2 regions of the Pseudoalteromonas sp. Of11M-6 genome follow, and region 1 is predicted to be linked to the other one. Evidence: predicted binding sites of a transcription regulator. Region 1 holds the regulator's gene; the other holds the start of a gene.
What was found. The regulator FliA, encoded in region 1, starts transcription of late flagellar genes. The targets are predictions, from matches to a motif close to CTAAAGNTNNNNNNNNNNNNGCCGATA.
Positions count from the first base shown of each region.

Region 1 (7,799 bases):
TGGTAATTAACCAAATGCACACCACCAACAATGATATTCTTCGTCAAGGTGGCGTATTTGCAATGGTTGGTCCAACTGGTGTTGGCAAAACCACAACGGTTGCAAAATTAGCGGCATTAGGCGCACAAAAATACGGTGCAGATAAAGTGGCGCTAATAACCACCGATACCTATAGAATTGGCGCTTACGAGCAACTAGCTACCTATGGTAGAATCATCGGTTGTCCGGTTAAACAAGTTAAAGATGCAAATGAACTTGCAGAAGTGCTTTATCATTTACGCAATAAGCGTCTAGTATTAATAGATACGGCGGGAATGAGTCAAAGAGATTTGCGCTTAACTGAACAGTTAAATACACTTATGCGTAGCGCGAGAGTAGATATTCGTAGCTATTTAGTGTTGAGTGCGACAGCACAGATGAATGTGTTACAAGAAACAGTAAGACACTTCAAAAAAGTAAATTTAAGTGGCTGTATTTTCACAAAACTTGATGAAAGTCTAAGTTTAGGTGAGATAATTAGCATAGCGATTCAAAATCGCTTGCCAATAGGGTATCTTACCAACGGTCAGCGAGTGCCAGAAGACATTCGCGTAGCAAATGCTCAAAAGCTAGTAAAAAAGGCTGAGCAATTGTATTTAAAAAGAATAAAAGCACAGCACTCTCGACGTGTACCTGTAGCGTCAGAGTCAGTAGGAATGTATGATTAACACAGTTTTAGATCAAGCAAGTGGCCTGCGTAGAATGAGTCAAAATAGCAACCAGGGTGTAAAAGTAATAGCCGTGACCGGTGGTAAAGGTGGGGTGGGTAAAACCAATGTCTCGCTCAATACTGCCATCGCTATGGGCCAACAAGGACAGCGAGTTCTCGTTTTAGATGCGGACTTGGGCTTGGCAAACTGTGATGTGATGTTAGGGCTCCGAGTAGAAAAGAACCTTTCACATGTGTTGTCGGGTGAATGTGAACTAGATGAGATTCTCGTAGAAGGTCCCGCTGGTATCAAAATTGTGCCAGCTACTTCGGGTTCTCAAAGCATGGTGGAGTTGACTCCCGCAGAGCATGCTGGACTTATTCGCGCATTTAGCGAGCTTAACACTCAATTTGATGTTTTAATTGTTGATACCGCAGCTGGTATCTCAGATATGGTTCTGAGCTTCTCTCGAGCTGCACAAGATGTGATGGTTGTTGTGTGTGATGAACCGACTTCTATTACGGATGCTTATGCGTTGATCAAAGTTTTAAGCAGAGAGCATGGCGTTTATCGTTTTAAAATAGTTGCCAATATGGTCCGCAGTATGCGTGAAGGGCAAGAATTATTTGCTAAACTTTCAAAAGTTACAGACCGTTTTCTTGATGTAGCATTGGAATTAGTGGCTACAGTACCATTTGACGAAAACATGCGTAAGTCCTCTCGTAGACAAAGAGCAATCGTGGATTTATTTCCGAGCTCTCCAGCAGCAGTTGCAATTAAAGGACTTGCTGCCAAGGCAGTTAAATGGCCAATTCCTCATCAACCTTCCGGTCATCTAGAATTTTTCATTGAACAACTTGTAAACGGGTGATTATGGCTTCTCCGGTCAACAGAGCTGCGGGATATCAAACTTCTGACCATATCCATAAAGTGGTCGAGAGGCATGCTCCACTTGTCAAAAAAGTGGCATGTCACCTGATCGCTCGGCTTCCGGCAAGTGTGCAGCTCGACGATCTAATTCAATCAGGTATGATTGGATTGATTGAAGCATCTAAAAATTTCGATGCTACTAAAGGTGCTAGTTTCGAGACCTTTGCGGGGATACGCATCCGAGGTGCAATGCTAGATGAAATCCGTCGCGGAGATTGGGCCCCTCGGTCCGTACATAAAAACAGCAGAATGGTAGCCGAAGCTATATCTGAGCTCGAATCTCTCCTTGGCCGCGAACCAAAAGACACTGAAATCGCTGAAAAACTTGATATATCTTTAGATGAGTACCATCATATTTTACATGATGTAAATGCAAGTAAAGTCATCGGCATTGAGGATCTAGGGGTTGATGAAGATGTGATAACCCCAGCAAACAGCGATTTTGCGCTAGACAAACCGTTTAATAACGTTAAAAATGAACGTTTTAACGAGTCTTTAGTAAATGCTATCAAAGCACTACCCGAAAGGGATGCTCTGGTGTTGTCACTTTACTATAACGACGAAATGAATTTAAAAGAGATTGGTGCCATCCTTGATGTCAGTGAATCTCGAGTAAGCCAAATTCACGGTCAGGCAATGATAAAGCTCAAAGCTAAAATCAATGACTGGATAAATTAGAGTACATAAAATAGTTGGGTTCGAACCTCACTGGAGGAAGTTTTGGATAAGAACATGAAGATTCTCGTGGTTGATGATTTCTCTACTATGAGAAGAATAATCAAAAACCTATTAAGAGATTTAGGCTTTACCAATGTTCAAGAAGCTGATGATGGTAGTACAGCACTTCCGATGCTACAAAATCAGGAGTTTGACTTTGTAGTAACTGATTGGAACATGCCGGGCATGCAAGGTATTGATCTGCTTCGTGCAATACGCGCAGATGAAAAGCTTAAGCACATTCCAGTGTTGATGGTTACCGCAGAGGCGAAAAAAGAACAAATTGTTGCAGCAGCGCAAGCTGGGGTGAACGGATATATTGTTAAACCGTTTACTGCAGGTACGCTCAAGACTAAGCTTGAAAAAGTATTTGAGCGACTAGGCTAAACAGCAAGGGGATATGGCCTATGTCTGTAAATGCTGCGCCGCAAATTACACTTGAACAAGCCAAGCAACTTGTTGAGCTACTAGAGCAAGGTGAACAAGAAAAAGCTGACCAGCTGATTTTAGAAGCTGCTAACAAAGAGCAATCGGAGTTATTTGCAGAAGTTGGAAAGCTAACTCGCCAATTACACGAGTCCTTGAAGAACTTTGAGCTGGATACTCGACTCTCAGATCTCACGACAGAGGCTATACCTGACGCCAAGCAGCGTCTTAATTATGTTATGGAAATGACAGAAAGCGCTGCTAATAAAACGATGGACGCGGTCGAAGAAAGCTTACCTCTTGCGCAGAATCTTGCGGATGAGTTAGCACAAATAAAGCCTACTTGGGATCGGTTGATGAGCAGAGATATTCAACTCGGTGAGTTTAAATCTCTGTGTCATGATCTCGACAGCTTTATGCAGACTTCAAAGACACGTACAGACGAATTACAAGGCTTAATGACTAATGTGCTGATGGCGCAAGACTATCAGGATTTGACTGGGCAGGTCATCCGTCGAGTCATTGAGCTTGTGAGAGAAGTAGAAGATAGTCTCATTCACCTTCTAACTGTGTTTGGTACTTCGGATGAAGCGCCTGCAGTTGCAGAAAATGCGAATGAAAACGAAATAAAAACAACTGAGACTATCAGTGATGAATTGTCTGGACCTGAAGGTCCAATTATTGACGCTGAATCGCGAGATGACGTGGTTTCTGGTCAAGACGAAGTCGATGACTTGCTATCTAGTTTAGGCTTCTAGTTGGAGAGTGTGTATGAGCTTTGAAGTCGATGAAGATATCTTGCAGGACTTTCTTGTTGAAGCAGGCGAAATATTAGAACTGTTATCTGAACAGCTTGTTGAACTAGAAAATAATCCCGAAGATAAAGAACTTCTCAATGCGATTTTCCGTGGCTTCCATACTGTTAAAGGTGGAGCAGGCTTCCTCGGTATGACCGAACTGGTTGATGCCTGTCACGGTGCAGAGAACGTGTTTGATGTACTAAGACAAGGGCAGCGAAAAGTAACGTCAGAATTAATGGATGTTATTTTGCAATCTTTGGATACGATCAACGAAATGTTCGCTTGTATTCAAAACCGAGAGGAACCCGAAGCTGCCGATCCTGTGTTGCTTGAAACCCTCCATAAACTCAGCCAACCTGCATCTGAAGACGAAGTCAGTGAAGTGATTGAGGAACCTGTTTCAGAGCCAGAATCTGTTGTACCAGATTTAAGTGCGGATGATATTCTATTCGATGCGGACGCAGATTCAGGCGATGATAGCGGCTCTAGCATTGATGAGATAACAGAAGAAGAATTTGAAAATCTATTAGATGAGTTACACGGCTCTGGTAATGCGCCTGTTGTCGCACCGGCGGCTAAACCTGAAACGGTGTCAACTGCAGATGACGGCGATATCACCGATGACGAGTTCGATAATCTCTTAGATGAACTCCATGGGGTTGGGAAATTTGGTGGAGCACCAAATGCAGAAGATGCGGCTACTTCTCAAGCCAGTGAGCCTGCGGCTAAAGCAACGTCATCAGGCGCTGCGAGTGTGCCCTCTGGAGATGAAGAAATTACCGATGATGAGTTTGAGGCTTTGCTTGACGAACTTCATGGTAAAGGCAGTGCTCCTAAAGCGGTAGATGAATCGCCGACAGATATCTCAGAAGCTGAGCCAGCTCAACCTGAGCCTGCTAAAGCTGCGCCACCTCCGAAACATGCTCCAAAGCCTGCGCCTAAAGTTGAAGCTAAACCTGCGACTCCAGCCCCGCAAAAAGAGCCAGAGCCTGCAAAAGCTTCTGCGCCAGCAGCTGCAAAGAAACCTGCTGCGCAAGCTGAGACTACAGTGCGAGTTGATACCAAACGTCTTGATGAAATCATGAATATGGTTGGCGAATTAGTATTGGTGCGTAACCGCTTGGTTAGTTTAGCGAATAACACCAACAGCGAAAGCATGGGTAAAGCTATTTCGAACCTTGATGTAGTGACCGCAGACTTGCAGGGCGCTGTGATGAAAACGCGGATGCAGCCGATCAAAAAGGTATTTGGTCGTTTCCCTCGAGTGGTGAGGGACCTTGCGCGTAGCTTGAAAAAAGAAATCAACCTGGTTTTACAAGGTGAAGAGACAGACTTAGATAAAAACCTTGTTGAGGCGCTCGCAGATCCATTGGTTCACTTAGTGAGAAACTCAGTGGATCACGGTATTGAAATGCCTGATGTGCGCGAAGCATCGGGTAAGCCAAGAATGGGGACTGTCACGTTGTCAGCATCTCAAGAGGGGGATCATATTCTTCTCACCATCCGAGATGATGGCGCCGGTATGGATCCTGAAAAACTCAAGAAAATTGCTATAAATAAAGGCGTTATTGACTCCGATCAAGCAAGCCGATTGTCTGATACTGAAGCCTATAACTTGATCTTTGCACCTGGATTTTCAACAAAAGAACAAATTTCAGATATTTCTGGTCGCGGTGTAGGGATGGACGTTGTTAAAACGAAAATCACTCAATTGAATGGCTCGGTAAACATCCAATCAGAATTGGGTGTTGGTACCGTATTAGAGATAAAAGTGCCGCTTACATTGGCTATTTTGCCTACCTTGATGGTGGTAGTCGGAGAACAAACGTTTGCGTTACCACTTGCCGGTGTGAACGAGATCTTCCATTTAGATTTGACTAAAACGAATGTAGTTGATGGTCAATTGACTATTATAGTGAGAGAAAAGGCGATCCCGTTATTTTATCTTGAGCATTGGTTGGTAAAAGGTGCTAATAGGGGCATGAGAAAGGCTGAAGGCCATGTTGTTATTGCTCAAATCGGTACCAAGCAAGTCGGTTTTGTGGTTGATTCTCTGATAGGCCAAGAGGAAGTCGTAATCAAACCATTAGATGCTTTGTTACAAGGTACACCAGGTATGGCCGGTGCGACCATCACATCTGATGGTGGTATTGCGCTAATCCTTGATGTCCCCAACTTATTAAAACACTACGCCTAATTTTATTAGGCGTAGTTCGAATTCTAGAGCAGCATGTGCTGCTCTGCTGTAGAGCAAATTAAAGAGCGTTGCCAATGGCAGTTAAAGTGTTAGTCGTAGACGACTCCAGTTTTTTTCGTCGTCGAGTCAGTGAAATTTTAGAAAAAGACAGTGAAATCAAAGTTATAGATTTTGCAGTTAATGGAAAGGAGGCGGTTGAAAAGGCCGCTTCATTGCGTCCAGACGTAATTACGATGGACGTGGAAATGCCTGTGCTTGATGGGATCAGTGCGGTGAAGCAGATCATGCAGGCCACACCGACCCCCATCTTAATGTTTTCTTCGCTAACTCGTGAAGGCGCTAGTGCAACTTTAGATGCATTGGATGCGGGCGCAGTTGATTTCTTACCGAAAAAGTTTGAAGACATCGCTCGTAATAGCGAAGACGCAATTAAATCGTTACAAAACAAGGTAAAGGAAATTGGCCGCCGCCGAGTTAGCCGCTTTACTCGCCCTAGTATCGCGACTCCACCAAAGCGCGTCGAGTCTAGAGCAACTCGCGCTGACACTGGAAGAGCAACGATCCCTCAACCGGATAGGAGTTTTCAGAGACCTGTACCTGGTGGCACGTCCAGTGCCGGGAGTGTTAGAGCATCGGGTAAAAAATATGGGCTGGTTGCAATCGGCACGTCAACAGGTGGACCTGTTGCACTGCAGACAATATTGACGCAGTTGCCAGCAAACTTTCCTCATCCAATTTTACTTATCCAGCATATGCCTGCGGCATTTACACCTGCGTTTGCAGCAAGATTAAATAGTTTATGCCAGATTAAGGTTAAAGAAGCAGAACAGGGTGATAGATTAATGCCAGGCATGGCCTATCTAGCGCCTGGCGGCAAGCAAATGCTGGTTGAAAATCGCGGTGGTAGTAAGACACTAAAAGTGTTTGAAGATGATAGTCCAAGGATCACCTATAAACCCAGCGTTGATGTGACATTTGCAAGTGTTGCAAAAGCCTATGGTGGCGACACGTTGGCGATTGTATTAACGGGGATGGGCGCTGATGGTCGAGATGGCGCTCGTATGCTAAAACAGGTTGGTGCCACCATTTGGGCGCAAGATGAAGCGACTTGTGTCGTTTATGGGATGCCTCAAGCAGTCGCTGGCGCTGGACTTTCGTCTGATAGTATCGCGCTACAAGACTTTGCTGCAAGAATTAATAAAGAAGCTGGTAACTAATAGGCTAAGCCACGATTTGGTTATTTTGCTTGAAGCTTGTAAATATCAAACGTCTAAAAAGAATGAATAACATTGAGTTGGTATAGTATCTATTGAACGCAATCAATAGTGATAAGCAAAGGAATATAGAGTGAAAATTTGGACAGTAGCAAATCAAAAAGGTGGCGTGGGTAAAACCACGACAACGGTGAGCTTAGGAGGCATTCTTGCTGAACAAGGTCATCGGGTTTTGCTTATTGATACCGATCCACATGCTTCACTTACATATTACTTTGGTATTGATTCTGAAGAGTTGGAAGTCAGTGTGTATGATATTTTTGCACGCGGCAGCAGCATGACGAGTGAAGAAATTTTACAGTCTCTTTGCCCTTCGACTATTGAAAATTTGGATATTCTGCCTGCTACTATGGCCATTGCTACGCTTGACCGTAGCATGGGTAATAAAACGGGCATGGGACTTATCTTAAAGAAATCGCTCGAAAAGATAGCGGATCAATATGACTATGCTATTTTAGACTGTCCACCAGTGCTCGGGGTATTGATGGTAAATGCATTAGCAGCGAGTGAGCGAATTTTGGTACCGGTTCAAACTGAATTTTTGGCGTTGAAGGGACTAGATAGAATGATGCGCACGATGGAGCTAATGCAGTCTTCACAGCAGAAACAGTACCAATATACTATTATTCCAACTATGTATGATAAACGGACTAAAGCGTCGTTGGAGGCGTATAAAACGTTGCTGGAAACATACAAAGATGCCGTTTGGCCAGGCGTGGTTCCTGTAGATACCAAGTTTAGGGATGCAAGCCTTGCACAACAAGTC
Region 1 is NZ_JAKRFW010000004.1:95,365-103,163, forward strand. Features, by position in the region: gene flhF (flagellar biosynthesis protein FlhF) at 1-707, shown strand, start outside; gene MHN32_RS03635 (MinD/ParA family protein) at 700-1,560, shown strand; gene MHN32_RS03640 (RNA polymerase sigma factor FliA) at 1,563-2,297, shown strand; gene cheY (chemotaxis response regulator CheY) at 2,340-2,723, shown strand; gene MHN32_RS03650 (protein phosphatase CheZ) at 2,744-3,520, shown strand; gene MHN32_RS03655 (chemotaxis protein CheA) at 3,534-5,759, shown strand; gene MHN32_RS03660 (chemotaxis response regulator protein-glutamate methylesterase) at 5,834-6,976, shown strand; gene MHN32_RS03665 (ParA family protein) at 7,107-7,799, shown strand, end outside.

Region 2 (7,799 bases), on a different contig from region 1:
TTTTAAGCATTCCCATTTTTTTGTCAACACTTAATTTTGAATTTCTTTATAAGAAGTTTCGAACTTAAGTTTTACTTGACACTAACTCGTTGCTGCTTTGCTTTTCAGCGTAGCGCCCCGTGTCAGTGGGGTCGCATTATAGGGCGATCCGATTTTAGTGCAACTCTTTTTTCGATCTTTTTGATCGTTCGAACAAACATTAACCAAAACCCACTTTTTAGTATAAAAACCATGCAAAAAAGGACAAATCTTACTATCAGAACTATATTAATTATTGCGAAGTTTAATTAACTCGTTAAGATAGCTAACTCACTTGTTAAATTAATGTTTAACCTTCTTTCAATTGGTATATTTATATGAAGTCTTTTGATCATAAAGCAATTTTGATCACTTTGGTTATTGCAGTAGCGAGCTTTTTCATTGTTGATCTTGCATTAAGCTCTACTCAGCTCGACGCTGCTCTTATGCTTGCCGCAGGTATTATCATCGGTGGCGTAATAAGCCAGTTTTTAAAAAGTGATACACAACAAGAAAAACAATCAAACTTATCAACCACTACATTATATGTAGGTAATCTACCATATCGAGCCAACGAACATGTTGTCCGCGAGCTTTTCGAAGAGCAAGGGCAAGTATTTTCAGTTCGCCTACTTAAGGATAAAAACACAGGCAAACGACGTGGTTTTGGTTTTGTTGAGATGTCTAAGCAAGATGCAGAAAAGGCGATTACTCAACTCAATGAACGTGAATTTCAACAACGTACATTAAAAGTAAGAGAAGCAAAGCAAAAGCCTGAAGGTGAGATGGATCACTCACCCGCTTAATTAATCTTTATTTAAATTAATAATAGAGATTACTTCTTTACTACCCATTACTGGTGCCGTTGCATAGAAACGCACTTCCGATGCACTCGGCACCTTTTCTCCTACTACTATTTGACTTCCCAACAATGACACTGCGCGATTGGCTATTGCTTTGCCAGAATCAACCAGCTCCACATGCTTCTGTAAGCAATTCTTGATATCGTGAGCTATCAACGGAAAATGTGTACATCCCAACACTAGCCTATCAACAGTGGCTGGAATGTTAAGCCGAGCTATTTCCGCGCAAAGTGCCTCTTTATCCAACTCGTTATGCCAATAAAAGTGCTCAGCGATCCTTACAAGCTCCGTTGAATGCAAAGTTTCAACTTTACAACCTGAGGTAAAATCCATGATGAGCTTATGTGTATAAGCATTATTTGACGTTGCCGGTGTTGCCAATAGTGCGATGTGCTTGGTCTTTGAACTAGACGCAGCAGGCTTAACAGCAGGAACCACACCTATAATTGGAATCTGGGTATGTTTTCTGGCTTCTTCCAACGCGTATGTTGAAGCGGTATTACATGCAATAACGATAAGATCAACATTGCCCAAGTATTGCTGTTGCCAACGAATAAGTCCCTTGATACGTGATTTGATTAGCTCTTGAGGCTGAAGGCCATATGGGAGAAAAGCGTTGTCCATAACATAACTAAATGAAACCCCCTGCAAACATGCCTTTAAGTGCGACAGCACACTGGTGCCACCGATCCCCGAATCGAAAACCAAAATATGCGACAAACTTCATACCTCAAATCAATGAAGTATGAAGTTTGCCATGAGTCCTCGCGAAAATAAACTGGCTTAGCTTGTTTGTTTTTGCTCAACTTGCTCTTTATTTAGTTCATTCAGTTTACTAAAAAAGCTACTAGCATAATCCAAAAATTCATTTAGTCTCGACTGACCTTCATTCATCCAAGCAAGCAGGTTTGGCAACTCATTATCGGCATTGAGTCCCTTAGCTTGCTCTTGCACATCTGCTAACTGCTTATTCAGTGGCATAAATGCCTTCTCTAAGTCTTTCATTGGATTGCCTTGCTGATATTGAGCAATCGCAGCAGATGTTTTACTTTGTCTTAAATCCATCGTGAAATTAGTGATCTGATCTGAGTTTAAGCTAAGCGACTTTGCCAAATCGAAAGCTTCATCGTATTCACCACCGAAAAAAGAATCACTGACATTACGGATATCTTCCATCATATCGTTAATTGCCTGCTGCTCCTCTTCGTTCAGCTCACCATTTACCTTAATTGAGAAACTGACTTCGTGAGAGGACTTAGTGCCATATGCCATGCCATAATCATTACCTTTTTGCGCAACACTCGCAGCGGCTCCCTGAGCATACGCATCGGAGAATGAAATAACGACTTCATCCCCTTCAGCTGTAGTAAATGCATATTCAGCCTGATTAGAAAGGCTCGCAAACTGTGCGGCACTGATCGCTAATGCCTTTGGCGACTTTTCTTCAAACAATTCTTTTTCAAAATCATCTAAACCTTTAAAAATCCCTTCTCGTGATTTTTCAATACCATCTTCGATGTCGGAATTGAAAGCGCCCATGCCTTTTAACTCTTCGCTGGCTTCATCAATACCCTGTAGCACGCCCTTACGTGCCCCATCTAGCATGGATTTCAATTCGTCATCATTTTTGCCGTCGACTTTGGCTTTCTTCACTGCCCCCTGAACAAAATCGAGTACATTTTTGACAATAGATTCAAAATCAAATAGTGGCTTGTCTTTTTTATCTTGTGTCGGCTTCTCAATCCCCAACGCTTCTGCAAGCTTATCATCAAGAATTTTAGCTGCTAGCTTAGATTTATTCCCCGCATAGCTGTCCGAATTAATTTGGATATTTGGTCCTATCCCTTTGCTCTTTCCAGGCTTATGCTGCATCGCTGGATTGAGCAACTGATTTAATTGCCCGATTTTCATGGTATGCCCTCCAATATATTAGTTAGATTATCGGCATATTTGCGCAAAGCTAAAGTATAATGATTAAAAAAACAGCAAACCAGACGCATCAGTGATGCTAGACTGGACAAATTAGCAACGCTCCCTAAAATAGCGCCTCTTAATTCAACATAGATGGTTTTAGCATGGCAGTAATAAAAATTGATGATTCAGCATACGAGCAACAGTTAGCAGATAAAGCTGAGCGTATCACAACACAATTTGCACAGTTTGATGCACCTGCACTTGAAGTGTATGAATCTGCAACTCGCCATTACCGCCAGCGCTGTGAATTTAGAGTATGGCATGAGGGTGAAGATCTGTTTCACATCATGTTTGACCAGCAAACAAAAGAAAAGATCCGTGTTGATAGCTTTGATCCTGGTGCGCCGCTTGTCAATGAAATGATGCAGGTGATGATACATCAGCTGAAAGGCAACGAAATATTGCGTCGTAAACTGTTTCAGATCGACTACCTCACGACACTGAGTGGTGAAGTACTGATCAGCTTGCTTTATCACAAGCAGTTAGATGAAGCGTGGCAAACCGCGATGCAGACATTGAGAGCCGAGTTGCAACAAACCTATAAAGTTGATTTTATCGGTCGTGCTAGAAAACAAAAGGTTGTGTTTGGCAACGACTATGTAACTGAAAAACTAAACGTTAACGGTATAGAATATATTTATCAGCAGGTTGAGAACAGCTTTACGCAACCGAATGCGGAAGTGAATCAGAAAATGCTAGCTTGGGCGCAGTCCATTAGTGAACCGCTAAGCAACGACCTATTAGAGCTTTATTGTGGTAACGGTAACTTTTCAATCGCATTGGCAGGCTCATTCAATAAAGTGCTGGCTACTGAGATCTCTAAATCATCAGTAAAGTCTGCACAATTTAATATTGCAGCAAACAAAGTCGATAACTTAGATATTATTCGCATGTCGAGTGAAGAGTTTACACAAGCCATGAAAGGGCAGAAGTTTTCTCGATTAGATGGTATTGATTTACAGTCCTATGATTGCCAAACGATTCTTGTCGACCCGCCTCGTGCTGGTATGGATGAATTAACCTGTCGCTTAGTCAGCAACTACGACAACATTATTTATATCTCATGTAATCCAGACACATTAGAGCGTGATTTAGCCTTGTTATGTGAAACACATAAAATCGCACGAATGGCAATTTTCGATCAGTTCCCTTATACCCATCATATTGAATCTGGCGTTTACTTAGTGAGAAAGTGATCTCTAACGATTAACGACTGGCTGCCATCGCTGTGATAAGTGCTGGCAGTTGAGTTTCGCTAAAGACTTGAATACCTGATTGCTGTAATAAAGACGCCGTTAGCCCCTGCCCTACTATTTTTTTACCTGTATGACTACCATCGTAAATCAGATTGCTGCCGCAAGACGGACTGGACTCTTTTAACAACGCAAACTTTATATCGTGCTGAAGACAAGCCGCTAGCGCTTTTTTAGCACCGAGTTCAAACGCGGTGGTAAAATCATCCCCTTGTTTACTCAAAACTTTACCATCTGCTATTTCAGCCGATGGGCGAGGTGTTGGTAAACCACCAGATATTTCGGGGCACAGCGGTAAGACCCAATTTTTTTGCCGCCAATACTGCAACGTATTGTCTTGAAGGCTTTGTGAAGAGGCGTCATACCTCACCGGATAACCTAATAAACAGCTAGAAACTAAAACTTTAAACATAAAAAAGCCCCGCAACAATTGCAGGGCTAGTCTAATACAAATTAGATTTTATTTCTTTGCTAAATAATTCACCAAAGCTGCAATTTGCTCAGGCTTAGTCGTACCAGACTCACGAAGCAATAGCTTGTATTTACCGTTTACCACGAACATTGGTACACCTGTTAGCGCGCCTTTATCAGAAAGTGTCTTCTGCATTCGTTGCATTTTTGAAGCTTTAGTACGAACAGAGAAACTGGCATAAAGTTTATCAAACTTCTCTTCTTCAACACCTTGTGCAATAAAGATATCTTTTACATCAGCAAGTTCATTGATTTTTGCGCGCTTGCCATGGATATGATTAAACATGGCTGCAACTATCTTGTCTTTTTGTGGCAGCACTTCAGCAGTTGCAAGTGCTTGTGCCAACACCTGTTGGATCTCAGGCTCTCTTGGACCAACAAAATCTATATGGCTCTTTTTAAACTTAACGCCTTCGTCCAGCTTTGGTTTAACGTCAACGATTAAATTTTCCATTGCGTTACAGGCTGGACAATAAAAAGAAAAATACTCCATTACCTCAGGCTTTTTCGTGCCACGCTCGGCAATAACTTCATAATGCACACCTTCTTCAAATGGCGCAGCCTGAGCAAGAAGAGGAAGCATTAGTGCAACCGCTAAGCCTTTTAATACTTTCAACATACTAACTTTCTCCAGTCCTTATTTTTTTAATAGATATGCGATCAATTCATCAAGCTGCTCTTGGCTCTTGATACCTTTCATTTCGATTCTGTATTTGTCATTTACGATAAAAGTTGGAACGCCTGTAAGCGCACCCGCTTCAGAAAACTTTTCTTGTGCTTTAAGCATGTTATTTTCAGCACTCACAACAGGCATACTCGTTACAGCCTGCTCAAACTTTTCAGCAGAAATCCCATTTAACTCCATTAGTGTTTTCAAATCTTTAATGTCTAACAGTTTGTTTCTTTCAACATGAATAGCATTAAAAATCTTCTCGGCAATCACATCCGCTTTGCCTGCTTGATCAGCAATAATATAGGCATAGCTTAGGTTGCTCTGCGTTTCTGTAGGAACGCCTCGCAGGAAGTTCACATGGCTTTTTTCAAAGTACGCCCCCTCAGGTAAGTTCTTTTCAATCGCTTTTGCAATTGGCTCAAAGCGGAAACAGTGAGGACAGTAAAAAGAGAAAAACTCGGTAACTTTCTCTGATTTACTCTGTTCGGTTGTTAAGGTCGTGTAGTGCTCACCTTCGGTAAAGTCTGAAGCCATTGCTGCAATAGGCAAAAATAGTGCGACTAATGCGATTCTGAATTTCTTTAGCATGTTACTCTCTCTAATTTTAAGGAAATAGGCTCAAACTTGGTTCATCTAATGCGGCAAATTGCTCTTTTAACGCTAGGATCTGTTGTTCCCAGTATTTGTCTGTCGCAAACCAAGAAAAGTTCCGTTCGAATGCAGGATCCTGCCAGCGCTGTGCCAACCAAGCCATATAATTCACCATTCTCATGGCACGTAGCGGCTCAATTAACGCAAGCTCTTTTGAATCAAACGGCATAAATTCTTCGTAACCCATAAGCAGGGTGTCTAACTGTACCAATTGCTCGTTGCGGTCGCCACTTAACATCATCCACAAGTCTTGTATTGCAGGGCCTTGCTGACAATCGTCAAGATCCACCAACATCAATTGATCTCTAGACCACAATAAATTTCCAGCATGACAATCCCCATGAAGCCGAAGTGTTTTAGTAACTTGATACTTTGAGGTTGCTTTGTTAATAACTTGCTCAAGAATAGTAACAAATGGAGTATGTAGATGACTAGGTACTAGCTGGCTTTTTAGCAGTGTTTGTTGCGCATCAACCAAAAAACGCTGGGTATTGAGCTGTGGTCTATGCTCGAATGCTCGCTCAGCCGACAGACAATGCAAGCGCCCTAGATAGCGACCTAAAATTTCTAAGTGGTCTAGATTATCGAGTTCGAACTGGCGTCCACCAACGCTTGGAAACAACGTATAGCGGTAACCTTCATGAAAGTGCAGACTACGCCCAGCAATAATTAAAGGTGCCACAACTGGCACTTCAGCTTCTTTCGCTGCCAGCGCGAACTCATGCTCTTCAAGAATTTGTTCATCCGTCCAACGCGCTGGGCGGTAAAACTTCACTACATAACGCTTGCCGTCCTCAGCACCAAATTGATAAACACGGTTTTCATAGCTATTCAGGGCCAATAACCCCGTTGTAGGATATATCTCAAGTGCCTCAATCGCATCTAAAATAAGATCCGGTGTCAGTGCGTTAAAACTAAAATCGTTCATAATGTTTATAAAAAAGCGAGGTTTTATACCTCGCTTTTACCTTACTCTATTATCTTCCTTTGAAGAAATTGGTCGGCTGCGCCAGCCGCTCTTCTGGATCTTCTTGGTTAATAAGCACAAACTCAAATTCGGTTACTGGCTTTTTCAAATCATATGGATCAATCACAACAGAGAGTGGCACATCTAATGTCGTGCCTGCAGCTAAGTGCACCTCATGCTTACCGATCACCTGATAATTACTTAGACCCGTTATTGCAATAGAAAATTTCTGCTCAACTTGCGCTTTGTTTATCACTTTCAAGGTATAGGTATTTTCTACCAATCCCTCAATATTGACACGATATAGTTGATTTCTATCCCGAATAATATCAAGATCCATCGGCTTACGCATCGCAATATTCGCAACTAATGCACCAGTGATAACGACCAGGATCATTAAATAACCGATTAATTTACCACGTACTGGTTTGGTCTTTTCGCTAGATGATTCTAAATTGCGCTCTGTAGTGTAAGCAATTAATCCGCGCGGGTAGTTCATCTTATCCATAACACCATCACAGGCATCAATACACGCACCACAGTTGATGCATTCATATTGCAAACCATTACGAATATCGATACCGGTAGGACACACCTGAACACACAGGTTACAATCAATACAATCTCCTAGACCTAGCTCTTTTGGATCTTGCTTGCGTCCTCGAGGACCGCGACTTTCACCTCGTTCGCTATCATAAGCGACGGTAAACGTATCCTTATCAAACATGGCTGATTGGAAGCGAGAGTAAGGACAGATGTGTAAACACATAATTTCCCTCATCCAACCGGCATTACCATAAGTACAAATGGTAAACACGATGATGCTAATGACGGAATAAAAACCTGCTGAAAAAGTAAGTAAATCAGGGAGCAATGAGCGGATCGGGGTAAAGTAACCAACAAAAGTGATTGCGGTATACAGTGAAAAG
Region 2 is NZ_JAKRFW010000035.1:135-7,933, forward strand. Features, by position in the region: gene MHN32_RS15995 (RNA-binding protein) at 357-824, shown strand; gene murI (glutamate racemase) at 825-1,601, opposite strand; gene MHN32_RS16005 (DUF5610 domain-containing protein) at 1,665-2,792, opposite strand; gene trmA (tRNA (uridine(54)-C5)-methyltransferase TrmA) at 2,957-4,051, shown strand; gene MHN32_RS16015 (DUF523 domain-containing protein) at 4,062-4,520, opposite strand; gene MHN32_RS16020 (thiol:disulfide interchange protein DsbA/DsbL) at 4,569-5,198, opposite strand; gene MHN32_RS16025 (thiol:disulfide interchange protein DsbA/DsbL) at 5,217-5,840, opposite strand; gene MHN32_RS16030 (serine/threonine protein kinase) at 5,857-6,831, opposite strand; gene ccoG (cytochrome c oxidase accessory protein CcoG) at 6,881-7,799, opposite strand, start outside.
Region 2: the regulator FliA is predicted to act here: its motif matches at 2,821-2,847, upstream of MHN32_RS16005 (DUF5610 domain-containing protein).